3 regions of the Telluria sp. LT2P34 genome follow, and region 1 is predicted to be linked to each of the others. Evidence: predicted binding sites of a transcription regulator. Region 1 holds the regulator's gene; each other region holds the start of a gene.
The links. Region 1 encodes sigma-54, which starts transcription at its own class of promoters, with help from an activator protein. Its sites were predicted from a motif close to TGGCANGNAANCTGCTTT; they were not measured.

Region 1 (4,443 bases):
CTCGAGTGAGCGCATGATCGCCGCCACCGAGTCGGCACCGAAGTGCGCATCGATCGTGCTGCGCGCCGCCTCCAAAGCGCTCGGCCCAAGGGCATCGAAGAAGCGCGCGCCGAATGCGCGGATGGCGCCCGCCAGCTCGGCCCCGGGCGTCGTCTCGATCAGCGCGTTCAGTTCAGCCAGCTGGGCGCCCGGCACGAACACGTCGGCCAGCCCCACATATACAGCGTCGGCGGCGCCGATCGTGAGGCCGGTGAGGCCCAGGTAGTTGCCCAGTTGCCCAGGCGCGTGCGACAGGAAATGGCTGCCGCCGACGTCCGGGAACAAACCGATGTTCACTTCCGGCATCGCCATTTTCGTGCGGTCGGTGACGATGCGCAGGCCGGTGGCGGGTCCGCCCTGGGCTATGCCCATGCCGCCGCCCATCACCACCCCGTCCATCAGCGCGATATACGGCTTCGGATAAAAATGAACCAGGTGGTTCAGCGCGTATTCTTCCGTAAAAAAGTCTTCCAGCAGTGCGCTGCCGCCGGTCGGCGCCGCGTGGCCCGCCTCGTGGAAGAAGCGGATGTCGCCGCCGGCACACAAGGCTTTTTCGCTGCTGCTGGTGATCACGACGGCCTCGACCGCGGCGTCGTCGCGCCAGGCAAGCAGGGTTGCGCTCAGGCGCCGCACCATGGCGAGCGACAGCGAGTTGAGGGCCTTGGGGCGGTCGAGGGTAATCACGCCGGTGCCGTTGGCAACGCGGGTCAGGACATGGTCGGTCATGGTGGTTGGGCTTGTGGGAAAATCACCATTCTACCAACTGAAAAGGGCGCCTTCCGGCGCCCTTATTAGACGGTGCTTCGTTGCCGATCAGGCAGCAACAGCCTCTCCGCCTTCAGGTCGTCGCTTGAGCGACTCGTGACTATGGTTTTGCATGATGCTCTTGTACTTCATGACTTGGCGATCGAGCCTGTCCATCAGCAAGTCGATCGCGGCATACAGATCTTGCGCCACACTTTCCACGTGCACCATCTTCCCCGAGACGCGCAGGTTGATTTCGGCTTTTTGCCTTTTGTCTTTTTCGGTGAGGTTGTCGATGGCGAGGATGACGTGGGAGTCAATCACTTGATCGAAATGGCGGGTGATGCGTTCCAGCTTGTTCTGTACGTATTCACGGATGGCGGGTGTAACGTCGAGGTGGTGACCGCTGATAGTGAGATTCATACACACTCCTTTGAAAAAGAAACGGCTCACACAGCGCGCTTGGGTCGCGCGTGGCTGGCCGCTGTTACAAGGATTTGCGGAGACTGACTGGAGGAATTTTAAGTGCCTCGCGGTATTTCGCAACCGTTCGGCGCGCGATGACCATTCCTTGTTCACCGAGCATTTCCGCGATCTTGCTGTCGGATAATGGGTTCCTTGGGTCTTCTGCTCCTGTCAGTTGCGCGATGAGCGCCCGGATCGCCGTCGAAGAGGCTTCGCCCCCCGCTTCGGTGGCGACATGGCTTCCGAAGAAATACTTCAGCTCAAACATGCCGTGCGGGGTTAGCATGAATTTCTGAGTGGTTACGCGAGAAATGGTGCTCTCGTGCAGACCTAGTGTATCAGCAATCTCGCGCAGCACAAGGGGACGCATGGCAACCGCGCCATGGCTGAAAAAGTTGCGCTGACGCTCGACGATGGCCTGCGAAACACGCAGGATCGTGTCGAAACGCTGGCGCATATTTTTGATCAGCCACTTCGCTTCCTGCAACTGCGCGCTCATCTGTCCTTCGCCCTTGCCCTGCTTCAGCAGTGCCGCGTAGACATTGTTCACGCGCAGGCGCGGCATCACTTCGCCATTCAGCGTCACGCTCCAGCCGGTGCCCGTCTTGCGCACAATGACGTCCGGCACCACGTAGTCCGAGGTGCTCGACGCAAAAGCCGCACCCGGATGCGGATTGCACTGGCGAATCACGGCTTGCGCTTCGCGCAGGTCTTCGTCATCGCAATCGAGCGCCTTTTTCAGCTTGTTGAATTCGCGCTGGGCGAACCAGGTCAGGTAGCCCTCGACGATCTTCAGGGCCATGCGCCGCGTGACCATCGGCACGCCCGGCATTTGCCGGATCTGCAGCGCCAGGCACTCGCTGGCGCTGCGCGCGCCGACGCCGACCGGATCGAGGCTTTGCACCAGCGCCAGCGCGCAGCGCATTTCGTCCATGTCCACTTCCAGCTCTTCGGGCAGGCGCGCCAGGATTTCGTCGAGCGGTTCGTCGAGATAGCCGTTGTCGTCGATGGCGTCGATCACCAGTTCGGCCAGCGCGCGGTCGCGCACGCTCGCGCCCGTGACCCGGATCTGCTCCGACAGGTGCTCGCGCAGCGTGACGCCGATAGCGCCCAGCTGGGGGCGGCCATCGTCGTCGCCGTCGCTGCCCGGCGCGCGCGGCGCGTCGCCCCAGTCGGCATCGGCCTCGCCGCGCTCGACCTCGCCGCCGCCCTCCGCCGCATCGGCGCCCTCTGCCGGGGCCGCGGGTTCTTCTCCGCCTGGCGCCGGCGCATCCGGCGGCTGGGCGGGCGCGTCGTTGATGGCGCCGTCGGACAACAGGCGCACGGAATTGTCGAGCGGGTCGTCGATCCGCTCGAGCAAGGGATTATCCGACAGGATCTGCTCGAGCTCCTGCTGCAGTTCGATCGTGGACAGCTGCAGCAGGCGGATCGACTGCTGTAGCTGCGGCGTGAGCGCCAGGTGCTGCGAAGTCCGTAGTTGCAGGGATTGTTTCATGATACCTACATGCGGAAGTGTTCGCCGAGGTAGACACGTCGTACCGATTCGTCGGCGATGATGTCGTCAGGGCGGCCCGAGGCCAGCACGGCGCCCTGGTTGATGATGTAGGCGCGGTCGCAGATGCCGAGCGTTTCGCGCACATTGTGGTCGGTGATCAGGACGCCGATGCCGCGCTCCTTCAGGAAGCGCACGATGCGCTGGATCTCGATCACAGCGATCGGGTCGACGCCGGCAAAGGGTTCGTCGAGCAGCACGAAGCGGGGATTGGTGGCCAGCGCGCGTGCGATCTCGACGCGCCGCCGCTCGCCGCCCGACAAGGACAGCGCCTGGTTCTCGCGCAGCTTCTCGATCTGCAGTTCGGCCAACAGCGAATCGAGCCGCTCGTTGATCGCCGCCTTGGTCAGCGGCTTGCCCTCATCGGTGCGCTGCAGTTCCAGCACGGCGCGGATGTTGTCTTCCACGGTCAGCTTGCGAAACACCGACGCTTCCTGCGGCAGGTAGGACAGGCCCATCACCGCGCGCCGGTGGATCGGCAGGCTGGAAATGTCGGCGCCGTTGATTTCGATGGTGCCGGCGTCGGACGGCACCAGGCCGACGATCATGTAGAACGAGGTCGTCTTGCCGGCGCCGTTCGGCCCGAGCAGGCCGACGACTTCGCCGCAGCCCACTTCGAGCGACACGTCGCGCACGACCAGGCGCTTGCCGTAGCTTTTCTGCAGGCCCCGTACGACCAGGGTGCTGCGCGTGTCGCGGTCATCCTTCATTATTTTTTTCCTGCCGCTACCGCGGGCGCTGCCGTACGGCGCGGCGCGATGATCAGGGTGCCGCGCCCGCCGCCGGCCTTGGTCTGGCCGCTGGCGTCGTTGCGCACGGCGGCCACTTCGCGCCGGTTGTCGTAAGAGATGAAGGGGCCGACGAGTTCATTCGTCATGCGCCCGCCTTCGAGTTCCTTGACGACCGCTTTCGAGAACAGCTTGACCACCTCTTCGCGCTCTTCATATTCGATGCGCTCGGCCTGGCCTTCCATCCACAGGTCCGGCCCGCCGTCGCGCTTCTGGCGGAAGGTCGCCACGCGCCCCGGATTCGACGTCAGCGTCACGCTCATATAGCCTTCCGGCGTTTCCCGTACCAGCGCGCGGTCCGATTTCAGGGTCAGCGTGCCGCGCGTGACGATCACATTCCCGGTCAGGATGCGCGTCTGCGTCACTTCATCGACGTCGAGCGAATCGAATTCGACCACGGCCTGCTTGAGCGAGTCCGCCTTCTCGGCCGATACCGACAGCGACACCAGCGAAAGGAAAGCGGCGGCGAGCACATTGCGGAGGATGTTCTTCATATGTTCTTGTTCCTGTTATGGGGTAGGTGCGGAGCGGGAAGCGGCCGCGCGGCGCGGCGGATAGACGATCCTGCCGCGTCCGCCGAGGTGCATCTTCTGGGTCGGATTCTCGGCATGCATGCCCACCGCGTCCACCTGCGACGCGCCCAGCGTCATGCGTACCGGGAGCCTGGTCTTGATGATTTCGTCGTCGGCCAGCACGGTCAGCGCCTCGGTCCGGGCATGCAGCGCTTCGCTGGTCGGCGTGGCCGGGCGCCTGACGTCGACCTTGCCCATCAGTTCGACGCGGTTCTCGCCATGGAAAACCTGGCCGCGCTCGGCCCGCACCGTCATGTTCGGGCGGCCCGGGGCCATGCTCTGC
Region 2 (4,443 bases), on a different contig from region 1:
TAATTGCCGGTTACTCCGAACAAGCCTATGCACGTCCCTCCAGCAGCGGAACTCAAAGCCCAGGACTACGATTTCGAAACGATGAACCTGCAGGTCGGTACCCGGCTGCAGCTCATCACGCATCGTAGCATCAAGCCCGTGCAGCACTTCTCGGCACTGATCGGGTACGTGAAGGATGAGTACATCATCCTTAAAATCCCGATGGAAAACGGCGCGCCGATCGCACTGGCCGAAGGCGAGCGCCTGACGATTCGGGTGTTCTCGGGCGTAAAGGTATGTTCGTTCCCGTGTACGGTCGAACGCGTATTCGGACGGCCCCTGCTGTATGTGCATGTGTCCTTCCCGAAGACCATCCAGGGCACGAGCCTGCGCACCGCGATGCGGGTCAAGGTCGACCTGCCTGCCCATTTGACGGGCAGCAGCACGCATGGCCGCCCCCTGCCCTGCACGATCCTGAACCTGTCGGTCAGCGGTGCGCTGGTGGTGTCAAGCAGCCGGCTGCCAGTCGACGAAGCGAAGATCGCGCTGGAGTTTTTGTTGAAGGCGCCGCCGGACGACCAGGAAGTACGCATTTCGGCGCGGGCGGCGATTCGCAACGTGAACGTATCGAAAGCGCCGGACGACTCCGAGCTGTTTACTTATGGCATGCAGTTCATTGACCTCGATGCAGGGCATTACACCCTGCTGCAAAACATGACCTACGAGGCGCTGCTGGCGGACCGGCAAAAAATCGTGTAATTGCGCATCGAAAAACTCCCCGCTTGCGGCCGCAAGCGGGGAGTTTTTTTATGCAATGCGGTGTTAGACCGCTTTACCGATACATAAGCCTGTCGGCCCAATCACGTTCTGCGGGATTGTGTTCGCACTGCAGCTCCAGGCGCCGGTCGCCGCATTGCGGGTGAGCGTAATCGTCTGGTCGCGCACGACGGTGGGGCCGGCGACAATCTTGCAGCTCAAGCTGGCCGCGGCGGCGTCGGCCGTGGCGCCGAAGACGCAATGGGCGGTAGGGTCTTTCGACAAGCCGATCTCTTCGGGCGTCTTGACGTCGATGCCGTCGTTGATCCTGGTGCTGATGACGACCTTGCCTGCCGAAACTTCCGCCAGCGCGGCGCCGAACTTGGCCTTGGCAACGTATTCCTGATAATAGGGAATCGCAATCGAGGCCAGCAGGCCGATGATGGCAACGACGACCATCAACTCGATCAGGGTAAAGCCTGCTTGCGTTTTTCGCACGGTGTTCATCGCTTTCATGGTTCCTCCGGGACTGGTTGGGAGCGCAAATTATGGATGGGCGTCTGGCCGGAGCCTTGCGATGGCATTATCGTGCGCGGGTAGGTTTTGCGGTGGAAAAGAAAAAACCCCGCCGAAGCGGGGTTCTTTGGGATAGCTCAGCCGGGATTAAGGGGTGGCTGGAGCGGCAGCAGCAGCGGTGCAGGTGCCTTTGCCGATGAACTTCGTATCGACGTTGGCGCCGCAGGTCCAGCCATCAGCGCCGCGGGTCAGGGTAATGACCTTGCCGGCGACGGTCGAAGGACCGGCTTCGATCGTGCAGGTCAGGCCGCCGTTGGCGGTGATCGCTGCAAAGGTGCAGTTTGCGGTCTTGGTGGCGGACAGGCCTGCATCGGCAGCGGCAGTGATGTTCTCGCCATCGTTCAGCTTGGCATCGTAGCCAACTTTGCCGGCCGACACTTCAGCCAGGGCAGCGCTGAACTTCGATTTTGCGGTGTAGTTCTGGTAGTTCGGGATCGCCACTGCGGCCAGGATGCCGATAATTGCAACAACGATCATCAACTCGATCAGGGTGAAGCCGGCTTGGGTCTTCTTGACAATTTTCATCGATTTCATGGTGTATCTCCAGGTCAGGGTGTTTGGGGTTATTTGGTGCTTTGCTTGGTGCCACGTTCTTCTTATTGCAAGCGCCGTGCCAGCCCGTTTACCCCCCGTTTTGGTAGTTTCCATACAACAATACCGACAAAATGCGTCCTGCATGCGGTGCAGGCTGACAAAAATTGTCACCTGATGAGCAATTTCCGTCAGGAAACTTAAGGTGAGACAAAAAAAGGGAGCCCGCAGGCTCCCTTCTTTCAACAACAACGCATCGGTATTACAGCATGGCCTTCAGCAGGCGCGCCATTTCCGACGGGTTCTTGGTGGCCTTGATGCCGCACTCTTCCATGATGTCCAGCTTGGCTTGCGCGGTGTCGGCGCCGCCCGAGATCAGCGCACCGGCGTGGCCCATGCGCTTGCCTGGAGGAGCGGTGACACCGGCGATGAAGCAGACGACCGGCTTCTTCATGTTGTCCTTGATCCAGTACGCGGCATTTCCCTCGTCCGGTCCGCCGATTTCGCCGATCATGATGACCGCGTCGGTATCAGGATCGTCGTTGAACATGCGCATCACGTCGATGTGCTTCAGACCGTTGATCGGATCGCCGCCGATGCCGACTGCCGACGACTGGCCCAGGCCCAGTGCGGTCAGCTGACCGACTGCTTCATAAGTCAGGGTGCCCGAACGCGAGACGACGCCGATGCGGCCCTTCTTGTGGATGTGACCCGGCATGATGCCGATCTTGATTTCGTCCGGGGTGATCAGGCCTGGGCAGTTCGGGCCCAGCAGCAAGGTCTTCGAGCCGGCTTTGGCCATGCGGTCCTTCAAGGCCATCATGTCACGCACTGGAATGCCTTCGGTGATGCAGATTGCCAGGTCCAGGTCGGCTTCGACGGCTTCCCAGATAGCGGCGGCTGCGCCTGCCGGCGGCACGTAGATGACCGACACGTTGGCGCCGGTAGCCGCTTTGGCTTCCGCCACGTTGGCGTAGATCGGGATGCCCTCGAAGTCTTCGCCGGCCTTCTTCGGGTTCACGCCAGCGACGAAAGCGGCTTTGCCGTTCGCGTAGTCGCGGCACATGCGGGTATGGAACTGACCGGTCTTGCCGGTGATACCCTGGGTAATGACTTTAGTATCTTTGTTGATCAGGATCGACATTTTTATTCCTTGAATTAGGCTTTACCAGCTGCAGCGGCGACGACGGCCTTGGCTGCATCTTCCATCGTATCGGCAGCGATGATCGGCAGACCGGAGTCGGCCAGCATCTTCTTGCCCAGGTCTTCGTTGGTGCCCTTCATGCGCACGACCAGCGGTACCTGCAGCGACACGGCCTTCGATGCGGTGATCACGCCTTCGGCGATGACGTCGCAACGCATGATGCCGCCGAAGATGTTGACCAGGATGGCTTTCAGGCCAGGGTTCTTCAACATGATCTTGAATGCTTCGGTGACTTTCTCAGCCGTCGCACCGCCGCCCACGTCCAGGAAGTTGGCCGGCTCGCCGCCGAACAGCTTGATGGTGTCCATGGTGGCCATGGCCAGGCCGGCGCCGTTCACGAGGCAGCCGATGTTGCCGTCGAGCGAAATGTAGGCCAGGTCGAACTTCGATGCTTCGACTTCGGCTGGATCTTCTTCGTCCAGGTCGCGGTAGGCGACGATTTCCGGCTGGCGGTACAGTGCGTTCGAGTCGAAGTTGAACTTCGCATCGAGGGCGATGACCTTGCCCGAACCGGTCAGGATCAGCGGGTTGATTTCAGCCAGCGACGAATCGGTTTCCCAGTAAGCCTGGTACAGGCCCTTGAGCTGGGTGCGGGCGTCGGCCAGCGATTCGGCAGGCACGCCGATCTTGGTCGAGATCTCGTCGGCTTCGGCGTCGGTCAGGCCGACGGCCGGGTCGATCGCGATCGAGTGGATTTTTTCCGGATTGCTGTGGGCGACTTCTTCGATGTCCATGCCGCCTTCCGACGAGGCCATCAGCACGACGCGCTGCGAAATACGGTCGGTGACCATCGAGACGTACAGTTCCTTCTTGATGTCGGCGCCTTCTTCGACCAGCAGGCGACGCACTTTCTGGCCTTCAGGACCAGTCTGGTGCGTGATGAGCTGCATGCCCATGATCTGCTCCGCGTATTCGCGGACCTGCTCGAGCGACTTGGCGACCTTGACGCCGCCGCCCTTGCCACGGCCGCCAGCATGGATCTGCGCCTTGACTACCCAGACCGGGCCGCCCAGCTCTTCAGCTGCCTTGACGGCCTCATCGACCGACATGCACGGAATGCCGCGCGGAACCGTCACTCCGAACTTTCGGAGGATTTCTTTGCCCTGATACTCATGGATTTTCATGCTGGCTTCCCTTCTTCTGTTACTGATTTAGTTAATTAACTGAAAAACTTCGACATCGATTGTTAACCCCGAAGTTTAACCCGCAATGGCCTTGATCACCCAGCGCGGATAATACTTTGCTACGGCAGGGCCGTCTGCGCGCAGTGCGTGGCAGCGGTCGATCTCGTACGGACGCATGGCATCGCTGTCATTGGCGGCGCTGCGCGTCTCGAATTCGTCATCGGCGAAGGCCTGGATTGCCGCGGTGGGCAAAACCTGCGCCAGTTCGGTCAG
Region 3 (4,443 bases), on a different contig from region 1:
ACGTGATTCCGCTGTACACCCCGGAATGCCGCCAATGCAAATTCTGCCTGTCGCGCAAGACCAACCTGTGCCAGTCGATCCGCTCCACCCAGGGCCGCGGCCTGATGCCTGACGCGACCTCCCGGTTTTCGCTCGACGGCCAGCAGCTGTTCCACTACATGGGCACCTCGACGTTTTCCAACTACATCGTGGTGCCGGAAATCGCGCTGGCCAAAATCCGCGCCGACGCACCCTTCGACAAGGCCTGCTATATCGGCTGCGGCGTCACCACCGGCGTTGGCGCCGTGGTGTTTTCGGCCAAGGTCGAGGCGGGAGCGAATGTCGTCGTGTTCGGCCTGGGCGGCATCGGCCTGAACGTGATCCAGGGCGCACGCATGGTGGGCGCCGACAAGATCATCGGCGTCGACCTCAACCCCGCGCGCGAGACCATGGCGCGCAAGTTCGGCATGACCCATTTCATCAACCCGAGCGAGGTCGGCAACCTCGTCGACCACATCGTGCAGCTGACCGACGGCGGCGCCGATTTTTCCTTCGAGTGCGTCGGCAATGTACAGGTGATGCGCCAGGCGCTCGAGTGCACGCACAAGGGCTGGGGCCAGTCCTTCATCATCGGCGTGGCGGCGGCGGGCCAGGAAATCAGCACACGGCCCTTCCAGCTGGTGACGGGCCGCCAGTGGAAGGGTTCCGCCTTCGGCGGCGCACGCGGGCGCACCGACGTGCCCAAGATCGTCGACTGGTACATGGACGGCAAGATCAATATCGACGACCTGATCACGCATACCTTGCCGCTCGAGCGCATCAACGAGGGCTTCGAGCTGATGAAGAGCGGGCAGTCGATCCGCTCGGTGGTGCTGTACTGAGGCGGCATTTTTCAGATCAACCAGGGAGACTGAACATGAGCAATGACAACATGATGAACAGCGGCGTAAAAATCCATCCCGCTGTGGATCAGGGCATCAAGCCGGCCGTACCGAATTTTTCGGGCGGCACCTTGAGCTGCCAGTGCGCCACCAATCCGGTCACAGTAAACATCACGAGCCAGGTCGCGCACAACCACGTGTGCGGCTGCACCAAATGCTGGAAGCCGTCGGGGGCACTGTTTTCCCAGGTGGCCGTGGTCGGACGCGACAAGGTGGAGGTGACCGCCAATGCCGACAAGCTCGTCATTGCCGACACTTCCGCCACGATCCAGCGCCATGCCTGCCGCGATTGCGGCGTGCACATGTATGGGCGCATCGAAAACAACGCGCACCCCTTCTATGGCCTCGACTTCGTACACACGGAACTGTCGCGCGAGAGCGGTTGGGCGCCGCCGGAATTCGCCGCCTTCGTGTCCTCGATCATCGAGTCCGGCTTTCCTCCTTCCCGGATGGGCGAGGTGCGTGCGCGGCTGACCGAGCTCGGCTTGCCACCCTACGACGCGCTGTCGCCGGCCTTGATGGATGCCATCTCGACCCATGTCGCCAAGGCCCGCGGGATGCTGCAGGAAGCCTGAAGGCTTGACCGCTGCGGCATGGGTGGGCCTGTCCATCCATGCCGCAGCAAATGACCGAACACCGGAGAAAAGTATGAAGCGATCCCACTTGCTGCTGTTGTCGATCCTGGGCGCCGCCGCGCCCGCGGCCCATGCCGACGATTTCCCGACCAGCAGCCGCGTGGAGTACGTGCTGGAGTGCATGCAAAAACACGAAAGCAAGGGTGAATACCTTTACAAGTGCTCCTGCGTCATCGATTACATCGCCAAGGCCATGACACACGACGACTATCTCGCCATGTCGACCTCGCTGCGCAACCAGACCATGGCCGGCGAGCGCGGCGCGGTGTTTCGCGATCCGCCGCAAGTAAAGGAGATGGCTGGCAAGTACAAGACGATCCAGGCGGACGCCAACAAGGCGTGTTACGTGCCGCAGCGGTGATGTACTGCCGGGCCTGGTGTTGCGTCATGGATGACACAAGCCCCGGCGGGCATTGTCTCGAATCTGAACAGGGTGCCACAGCCATGCTCCCCTCGGTCCAGTGGCGCCGCACTGGCACTGCATAGGCACCGCATTGGCACGTTTAGTGCTGTGTAAACCTGGGGCGATCCCCAGCTCCATCCAGTCGGACCGCTATAAAAACCATAGGAGACTTCATCATGTCATTCGCAAAGAGACTCATCCGCTGGTGGCCATGCCTGGCACTGGCCGCCGGACCGGCGATGGCTGCCGATTCGGATGTCGCAAAGCTGACCAAGGACTCGAAGAACTGGGCGATGCAGTCCGGCGACTTTGCCAACCACCGGTTTAGCGAGCTCAAGCAGATCAACGCGCAGAACGCCAGGGACTTGCAGGTGGCCTGGACCTTCTCGACCGGCGTGCTGCGCGGCCATGAAGGCGGTCCGCTGGTCATCGGCGACACCATGTACATCCACAGTCCTTTCCCGAACAAGGTGTTCGCGATCGCACTGGAAGACCAGAGCATCCGCTGGAAGTACGAACCGAAGCAGGACCCGACCGTGATCCCGGTCATGTGCTGCGACACCGTCAACCGCGGCGTTGCCTATGCCAACGGCAAGATCTTCCTGCAGCAGGCCGATACCACGCTGGTGGCGCTCGACGCCAAGACCGGCAAGGAGCTCTGGAAAAACAAGGTCGGCGATCCGAAGATCGGCGAAACCACCACCAATACGCCCCATGTCTTCAAGGACAAGATCATCACCGGCATCAGTGGCGGCGAATTCGGCGTGCGGGGTCGTATCACTGCGCATGACATGAATACCGGCAAGGTGCTGTGGAAAGCCTACAGCACGGGACCCGACAACGAACTCATGGTCGATCCTGCAAAAACCATGACCTGGACCGACGGCCGCATGGCGCCGATCGGCGCGGACTCCTCGCTGAAAAGCTGGAAGGGCGACCAGTGGAAGCTGGGCGGCGGCACGACCTGGGGCTGGTACAGCTACGATCCGGCGACCAACCTGATGTACTACGGCACCGGCAACCCCAGCACCTGGAACCCGCGCCAGCGCCCGGGCGACAACAAGTGGTCGATGACCATCTTCGCACGCGACCTCGACACCGGAATGGCGAAATGGGTCTACCAGATGACGCCGCACGACGAGTGGGATTATGACGGCGTCAACGAAATGATCCTGGCCGACATCAAGGTCAAGGGCCAGCCGCGCAAGGCGCTGGTTCACTTCGACCGCAACGGCTTCGCCTACACGATGGATCGCGTCAGCGGCGAATTGCTGATCGCTGAAAAATACGATCCGAAGGGGAACTGGGCGACCCACGTCGACATGAAAACCGGCCGGCCGCAAGTCGTTGCGAAGTACAGCACCGAAAAGAACGGTCCCGACTTCAATTCCAAGGGCATTTGCCCGTCCGCGCTCGGCACCAAGGACCAGCAGCCGGCTACCTTCAACCGCAAGACCGGCCTGTTCTATGTGCCTACTAACCATGTCTGCATGGATTACGAGCCCTACCAGATCGAGTACACGGCAGGCCAGCCGTATGTCGGCGCGACGCTCTCGATGTATGCGGCGCCGGGCAGCCATGGCGGCCTGGGCAACTTCATCGCCTGGGATGCGGGCACCGGCAAGATCGTCTGGTCCAAGCCCGAGAAGTTTTCGGTCTGGAGCGGGGCGCTCTCCACCGCCGGCGACGTCGTGTTCTACGGCACCCTGGAAGGCCACATCAAGGCCGTCGACCTCAACGGCAAGGAGCTGTGGAAGTTCAAGACGCCGTCCGGCATCATTGGCAACGTCCACACCTGGGAATACAAGGGCAAGCAATATGTCGGCGTGTTGTCCGGCATTGGCGGCTGGGCCGGCATCGGTCTTGCGGCCGGGCTGACCAAGGGTACCGAAGGCCTGGGCGCGGTTGGCGGCTACAAGGACCTGGCCAAGTACACCGAGCTTGGCGGCGTGCTGACCGTATTCGCATTGCCGGACCGGGCAGTGTCGGGCGGGGCGGCAACGGCCATGCGCAACAAGTGAAGCGGCCGCCGGACCGGCGTGCTGTGTATTGAAAACGGTTGCCGGTCGCAGCGCCGGCAACCGCGCCTCGTTTCCCGGGAATGAACATGAACAAACTCACGAAAAACGCAGCGGCCGCGGCCGCTTGCTGGGCCCTGGCCGCGCTGCCCGGCCTGTTGTCCACACCTGCCCTCGCGGCCGATAACGCCCCCTACAAGGTAGTCGAAGGCAACAAGGTCGATGCGCAGACCCTGAGCGGCTGGCGCACCTGGCGCGCAATGGCCTGCGAGCGTTGCCATGGCGCCGCGCAGGAAGGCATGGTCGGACCCTCGCTGGTAGACAGCCTGAAGGTGCTCAGCAAGGACGAATTCAAGGCCGCCGTGCTGAAGGGGCGGATCGAGAAGGGCATGCCGAATTTCGATACCAGCAAAATGGTGAGCGAAAACATCGACAGCCTGTACGCCTACCTGAAGGGACGCTCGGAT

Region 2: the regulator sigma-54 is predicted to act here: its motif matches at 1,910-1,927, upstream of AC56KZ_RS10065 (pilin).
Region 3: the regulator sigma-54 is predicted to act here: its motif matches at 2,051-2,068, upstream of AC56KZ_RS20695 (methanol/ethanol family PQQ-dependent dehydrogenase).

The regions. Positions count from the first base shown of each region.
Region 1 covers NZ_JCASIN010000007.1:18,003-22,445, reverse strand. The annotation lists gene AC56KZ_RS17315 (enoyl-CoA hydratase/isomerase family protein) at 1-765, opposite strand, end outside; gene hpf (ribosome hibernation-promoting factor, HPF/YfiA family) at 853-1,206, opposite strand; gene AC56KZ_RS17305 (RNA polymerase factor sigma-54) at 1,271-2,743, opposite strand; gene lptB (LPS export ABC transporter ATP-binding protein) at 2,749-3,510, opposite strand; gene lptA (lipopolysaccharide transport periplasmic protein LptA) at 3,510-4,082, opposite strand; gene lptC (LPS export ABC transporter periplasmic protein LptC) at 4,098-4,443, opposite strand, start outside.
Region 2 covers NZ_JCASIN010000002.1:938,125-942,567, forward strand. The annotation lists gene AC56KZ_RS10055 (flagellar brake protein) at 28-738, shown strand; gene AC56KZ_RS10060 (pilin) at 802-1,251, opposite strand; gene AC56KZ_RS10065 (pilin) at 1,399-1,845, opposite strand; gene sucD (succinate--CoA ligase subunit alpha) at 2,105-2,986, opposite strand; gene sucC (ADP-forming succinate--CoA ligase subunit beta) at 3,001-4,170, opposite strand; gene AC56KZ_RS10080 (DUF2889 domain-containing protein) at 4,246-4,443, opposite strand, start outside.
Region 3 covers NZ_JCASIN010000015.1:11,628-16,070, reverse strand. The annotation lists gene AC56KZ_RS20710 (S-(hydroxymethyl)glutathione dehydrogenase/class III alcohol dehydrogenase) at 1-860, shown strand, start outside; gene gfa (S-(hydroxymethyl)glutathione synthase) at 896-1,495, shown strand; gene AC56KZ_RS20700 (hypothetical protein) at 1,569-1,916, shown strand; gene AC56KZ_RS20695 (methanol/ethanol family PQQ-dependent dehydrogenase) at 2,135-3,979, shown strand; gene AC56KZ_RS20690 (c-type cytochrome) at 4,066-4,443, shown strand, end outside.